3 regions of the Peptoniphilus hominis (ex Hitch et al. 2025) genome follow, and region 3 is predicted to be linked to each of the others. Evidence: predicted binding sites of a transcription regulator. Region 3 holds the regulator's gene; each other region holds the start of a gene.
The links. Region 3 encodes HrcA, which represses chaperone genes, less so after heat shock. Its sites were predicted from a motif close to ATTAGCACTCNATANTATNGAGTGCTAAT; they were not measured.
Positions count from the first base shown of each region.

Region 1: htpG (molecular chaperone HtpG) is a predicted target of HrcA. The motif match lies at 1,521-1,549, and genes of this name have one in related genera.
Region 2: WMO19_RS05530 (co-chaperone GroES) is a predicted target of HrcA. The motif match lies at 1,220-1,248, and genes of this name have one in related genera.

Region 1 is NZ_JBBMFO010000024.1:8,624-10,872, reverse strand. Features, by position in the region: gene htpG (molecular chaperone HtpG) at 1-1,475, opposite strand, end outside; gene WMO19_RS07430 (ATP-binding protein) at 1,886-2,249, shown strand, end outside.
Region 2 is NZ_JBBMFO010000014.1:14,093-16,341, reverse strand. Features, by position in the region: gene groL (chaperonin GroEL) at 1-907, opposite strand, end outside; gene WMO19_RS05530 (co-chaperone GroES) at 919-1,200, opposite strand; gene WMO19_RS05525 (methylated-DNA--[protein]-cysteine S-methyltransferase) at 1,373-1,996, opposite strand; gene rplQ (50S ribosomal protein L17) at 2,042-2,249, opposite strand, start outside.
Region 3 is NZ_JBBMFO010000013.1:6,896-9,144, reverse strand. Features, by position in the region: gene lepB (signal peptidase I) at 1-228, opposite strand, end outside; gene hrcA (heat-inducible transcriptional repressor HrcA) at 617-1,639, shown strand; gene grpE (nucleotide exchange factor GrpE) at 1,648-2,199, shown strand; gene dnaK (molecular chaperone DnaK) at 2,225-2,249, shown strand, end outside.

The sequences.
Region 1 (2,249 bases), on a different contig from region 3:
TCTGTTTCAGAAATTGACTTGAATTTCTTTTCATCGTACTCATCAAGCATCTTGATGACAAATTCGTCTATTGGGTCAGTTAGGGCAAGGACTTCAATGCCTCCTTCCATGAAGTGTTTTATTTGCGGAAGGTCCTTGATGGCGTCAAGAGATGTGCCATTGGCGTAATAGATGAAGTCTTGATCTGGTCCCATGTCCTTCCTGTATTCGTTAAAGGTCACATCCCCTCTCTTTGTCGTGTCATAGATAAATAAGTCTTTTAACTTGTCCTTGTCGGCGCCAAAGTTTTCGTAGGCACCAGATTTTAAGCTTACACCAAAGTTTTTGAAGAATTCAGCATATTTTTCCCTGTCATTTTTAAGAATTTTTGCAAGTTCTTCTAAGATTTTCTTTTCTATGTTTTTCTTTATAAGTTGTAGTTCGCGAGTTTTTTGTAGCATTTCACGAGAAATGTTTAGGGAAATGTCTTCAGAGTCCACTACACCCTTGACGAAGTTCAAATAATCTGGAAGTAGGTCTTCGCATTTTTCCATGATTAGGACTCCGTTGGAGTAAAGTTCAAGTCCGCCCTTTCTATCTGGACTCAAGAAGTCAAAGGGTCTTCTTGATGGAATGTATAGGATGGCCTTAAAGGAAATCATGCCTTCCACGCTGATGTGAAGGTGGGCAAGGGGATCTTCAAAGCCAAAGTGTCTTTGCCTAAAGAAGTTGTTGTAGTCCTCCTCCTTCAATTCGTTTTTATTTTTTCTCCACATAGGAACAGAGGAGTTGAGAACATCATCTTCTCTATAGGATTCAAATTTTGGATTCTCTTCTGTGGAATCAGGAGCTGGTCTTTTCTTTTCCACTTCCATCTTTATTGGGTAGGAGATGTAGTTAGAGTAGTGGCTGACAAGTTCTCTTATTTCGTATTCGTCAAGGTACTTGTCATAGTCCTCGTCTTTTGTGTTTTCCTTTAAGTGGAGAGTTACTATAGTGCCATGAGAATCTTTTTCCCCATCAGAAATTGTGTAGCCCTTGGCGCCCTTGGACTTCCAAAGGTGAGCCCCATCTTCCTTATAGGACCTTGTGAGGACATTAATCTCATCGGCAACCATAAAGGCAGAGTAAAAGCCCACGCCAAATTGTCCAATTATTTCGTGGTCCTCATTTTTTTCATTTAGGTTTTTAAAATCAAGGGAGCCAGACTTTGCTATTGTGCCCAAGTTGGCTACAAGTTCATCTTCAGTCATGCCTATGCCGTTATCTTCAATGCTAATAGTTCTCTTTTCCTTGTCAGGTCTTATTCTAATGTAATAATCCTCGTGGTTGAATTTCACCTTGTCGTCGTTAAGGGCGATGTAGTACATCTTGTCCATGGCGTCAGAGGCATTTGAAATTAGTTCACGCAAAAATATTTCTTTATTTGTGTAAATGGAGTTGATCATTAAGTCCATTAGTCTTTCGGTTTCAGCATTGTATTTTTTATTTTTCATTTAATCACCTTTCTTCAATTTTATTTTTTCAAAATTTTCAAAATTATTAGCACTCGATAAGTGTGTCTGCTAATAATATATATCTTTTCATATAAATAGTCAAATTTTTATGAGATTTTTATTTTTTTCATAAAAATTTTCTTAAAAAAATATTTTTTCGCCTTAAATTTAAAATTTTCAAAAATTTTTTTACCGTCAAAAATTTATTTTTAAGAAAAATATATTAATTTTGTGAAATTTTTTTAAGCTCTAAAACAAGCTGATTCATAAAAATATTTTTAAGAAGCCAAAAAATTTTTATGGGAAGAAATTAAATAAAATGAAATAATTAATTTAAAATAAACCTGCAATTGTTTTCAAATGTTTTCAATTGATGTATAATATAGTTGGTGTTTTAGAAGGGAGGAGAAATGTTTACTGAAGTAGAAACAGGCAATAGGATAAAAATTATTACAGGACACTTTGGCAGTGGAAAGACAGAGTTTGCAATTAACTATGCCTTGTACCTTAGAAGGTACTTTGACAAGGTTGCAGCAGTTGATCTTGATATTATTAATACATACTTTAGACTGAGAGAGAAAATGGATTTTTTGAGCGAGCACGGCGTGGAATCCTTTTCATCTAGTATGCGTGAAAAAAATGCCTTGGATATACCAGCAGTTGATGCGGCAATTTTAAAACCACTTGAAAATAAAAACTACAGAGCTGTGTTAGATGTTGGCGGCAATCCTAAGGGTTCACTTTCTCTTGGCAGGTATAGAGATATTTTAAAAA
Region 2 (2,249 bases), on a different contig from region 3:
AATCAGATGATACAACTTGTCCACCAGTTAAAATTGCTATATCTTGTAGCATATCTTTTCTTCTGTCGCCATAGCCTGGAGCCTTTACTCCAACTACATTTAGTGTTCCTCTTAGAGAGTTTACAACTAGAGTTGCTAGGGCTTCGCCATCAATGTCATCTGCTATGATAAGAAGTGGTTTTGATGATTGAAGAACTTGTTCAAGTAGTGGCAAAATTTCTTGTATATTTGAAATCTTTTTGTCTGTAATTAAAATGTATGGGTCTTCTAATTCTGCAACCATTTTGTCAGAATCTGTCACCATGTATGGAGAAAGGTATCCCCTGTCAAATTGCATACCTTCAACTACATCAAGACTTGTCCCCATTGATTTTGATTCTTCAACAGTGATTACACCGTCGTTGCCAACTTTTTCCATTGCTTCAGAGATGAGCTTTCCAACTTGTTCATTGGCAGCTGAAATTGATGCAACTTGTTCAATTGCTTCCTTTGAAGAAACTTCTGTAGAGAAGTTTTTGATTTCTTCAACAGTTTTTTCCACTGCCTTTTCAATTCCCTTTTGTAGAACCATTGGGTTTGCACCTGCTGCAAGGTTTCTCATTCCTTCTCTAATAATTGCTTGAGCAAGTAGAGTAGCTGTTGTTGTGCCGTCACCTGCAACATCATTAGTCTTTGTAGCAACTTCCTTTAAAAGTTGTGCCCCCATGTTTTCAAATTTATCTTCACATTCAATTTCTCTTGCAATAGTAACACCATCATTTGTAATAAGTGGTGTGCCATATTCCTTGTCTAAAATTACATTTCTGCCCTTAGGTCCAAGTGTAACCTTAACTGTATCAGCAAGAGTATTTATTCCTTTTATTAAGCCTTTTCTAGCATCTTCTGAAAATTTAATTTCCTTTGCCATGTTATCACTCCTTATTCAATAACTGCCAAGATATCTTGGAATTTTATAATTGTGTACTTTTCCTTGTCAAGTTCGATGTCATTTCCTGCATACTTTGAGAAAATAATCTTGTCTCCAACTTTTACAAGACCCTTCATGTCTTCGTCTGTATCTAACTTATTTCCCGTTGCAACAACTTCTGCAATGTTTGATTCTTCCTTGGCTGATGATGGAAGAACTATGCCTGAAGCAGTTGTTTCTTCTTTTTCAATTTTCTTGATGACGATTTTATCGTCAAGTGGTCTAAGTTTCATCTATATTAACCTCCTTAAATTTAGCACTCACTAATGTCTTCTGCTAATACTTATATGATAATACATTAGAAAAATTTTTTCAAGCTTAAAAGTAACAAAATATTATAAAATTTTCTTGAAGTAATTTGCGGAGAGAATTTTTTAAACTCTCCTTAAAATTTTTTAATAAAAATTATTTGTGATTTTTTGGCATGAAAAATTTATTTACATCTATGCCTTCAAGTTCTAGGAGCCTTACCTTTCTACCAAGCCCTCCTGCATAGCCAGTAAGAGATCCACTTGTCCCAACAACCCTGTGGCAAGGGATGATTATAGAAAGAGGATTGTGCCCTACTGCACCGCCCACTGCCTGTGCCGACATTCTCTCGTACTTGCCACTTGCTATAAGTTTATTTGCAATGTCTTTATAGGTAAGAGTTTCGCCATAGAGGATCTCCAACAAAATTTTCCACACATCTTTTCTAAATTCTGTGCCTTCCAGTTTTAACTTAGGTGTAAAATTTGGGTCCTCGCCAGAAAAATATAGGTCCAACCATTTTTTAGTATCTCCTAAAATTTTATCGTCACAAAATTTTTCTCCAGACACTTTATTTTTATCATAATCAAGACTCTCACCCCTAAGATTTTTATCTTTTATCTCAAAATCCTTCCCATCATCAAAATTTTTTACCTCTTCATCCTTCATAATGTCATTAAATTCTTTTTGCCCTTCAAAATAAAGTCCAAGAAGAGTGCCCTCATGGAAAAGGATTAAAATTTTCCCCAGGGGAGAACTATAAATACTTCTATAAAGCATAGAACCTCCAAAAGTATAAAAAAAAGGAAACCCCATTGGATTTCCTTATACTAATTCTATAATTGAAATTTCTGCACCGTCTCCACGTCTTGGACCCATCTTCAATACTCTAGTGTATCCACCATTTCTATCTGCATACTTTTCAGCGTATTCGTCAAATAATTTTGTAACAACATCTTCTGAATAAATATATGCTAAAGCTTGTCTTCTTGCGTGAAGGTCGCCTCTTTTTCCAAGTGTAATCATACGATCA
Region 3 (2,249 bases):
GTAGTTTCTGTTGTCATTTGGCGCATCGATTACAACAATTTCGCCACGAGGTATGTCAGTAAACCTCTTGTAGGAAAGGCAAATCAATTTGTCCTTTTCATTTAAGGTTGGGTGCATTGACTCTCCATTTACAACAGCTATATTAAAAATAAAATTTCTCACAAAGAGTGCAATTAAAACTGCAGCTACAATTGTGATAATAAAAGATGTAGTTTCACTTTTTTTCAATTAAATCATCTCCAATTACTAATTTTAACATAAATAGCTTGAAGATTGGAATAAATTTAATTTATAGCTATTAGTATTCAATGAGAAGGAAGAGTATTCAATAAGATAAGATAAAAAAATTTCAGGGTCTTGTTAAAAAATTTTGAGAAGCAAGTAATTAATTTTAAAAAATCATGAGTTTATACACAGAGACTATGGATAATAAAAATTATATTAAGTTAAAATTTAAAGTATTCTCATAAAAATAAAATTAAAAAAATTTTCTAGAATAATTTTCTAGAATAAAAGAAAAAAATTTTTGAAATATCCTTGACAAAGCTTTTGGAAGAGGGTACTATATAAATAGATTAGCACTCGACATTAATGAGTGCTAACAAAGGAGGGAATTATGGATACTAGAAAAATAAATATTTTAAATGCCATAATTGAGGCATACATTGATATGCCCACTCCCGTCGGGTCACGAACTCTATCCAAAGATTACGACCTTGGAGTTAGTTCAGCGACAATAAGAAATGAAATGGCAGATCTTGAAGATCTTGGTTTTTTAAATAAGCCACATCAATCAGCTGGAAGAATTCCTTCTGACAAGGCTTATAGATTTTATGTTGATGAGTTTTTTAAAAGTTTAAATGAATTTCATGACATAGATGCTTCAGAAAAAATCAAGGACAGACTTTTATACACTTCAAGAAATATTGAAGACTTTTATAAAAATTCTGTAAACTTACTTGCCAGCGTCAGCAACTGTACGGCATATCTTATTACACCGCAAAAGGCTGACACAAAGATAAAAAGACTTACTCTAGTAAAAATTGACGAAAAAACAGCACTCTTAGTTCTAATAGGGGACAGAGGAGTTATTGAGAGATATTTTTTAGAAATTGAAAATATTCCTGACGAAGATTTTTATTATATAGAGAAGGTTTTAAATGAAAAGATGTCGGGAATTGATTTTGACAAAATTGAGTCACTAAAAATTTCTCTTTCCGATGACATGATTAGGCATGGAAATTTTATTTCCAATGTTGTAAAAATTGCAAGCAAGTTTAATAAAAAGGTCTCATCCATTGAAATTTATTATGACGGCCTCACTAATATTTTAAATTTTGACGAATATAGGGATCTTGACAAGGCTAAAGATTTTATGAGTTTAGTTGAGGACAGAGACAGTTTATTTCAAATCTTAAATAATGATAACTTCACAGGAGATGTGGAAGTGATTATTGGTTCAGAAAACAGTGCAAGCCTTATGAAAGAAAACACAATCATTCGGGCACCCTTTGCCAAGGACTTTGGCATCTATGGCAGCATTGGACTAATTGGACCAGTTAGGATTGATTACACGAGATTGGTTAAGGTGGTTAAAACTTTTAGCGACGCTTTGACGAGAGGATTAAAAGAAATGTGAGGGAGTACATGACAAATGAAGATATAAAAAAAGATAACTTAGATGAAAATAAAGAATTAGAAAATGAAAATATAGAAGATGTAGTTAAAGAGGAAGAAGTTCAAGATGATAGTCAAGAAGTTACCAATGACTCATCTGATGATGAAAAGTACCAAGATTTAATGGACAAGTTCATGAGACTTCAAGCAGACTTTGCAAACTACAAGAGAAGAACTGAAGCGCAAAAGACTGAATATGTTGAGCTTGGAGTTAAAAAAATAGTAAATGACTTACTTCCCGTTCTTGACAATTTTGAGAGAGCCCTAGATTCTATTGGAGAAAAGGACTCAACTTATGACGGGATATTGATGATAAAAGATCAACTTACTGATGTCCTTAAAAAGGAAGGTATAGTTGAGATGAAGGCACTTGGTGAAGAGTTCGACCCAACTTATCACCACGCAGTATTAACTGAAGATTCTGATGAATACGACAGTGGCTATGTAATTGAAGTTTTACAAAAGGGTTATTTAATTAATGACAAAACGTTAAGACCTGCAATGGTCAAAGTTTCACAATAAGTGAATTATTTAGGAGGTAATTTATATGGGAAAAATAATTGGTATTGATT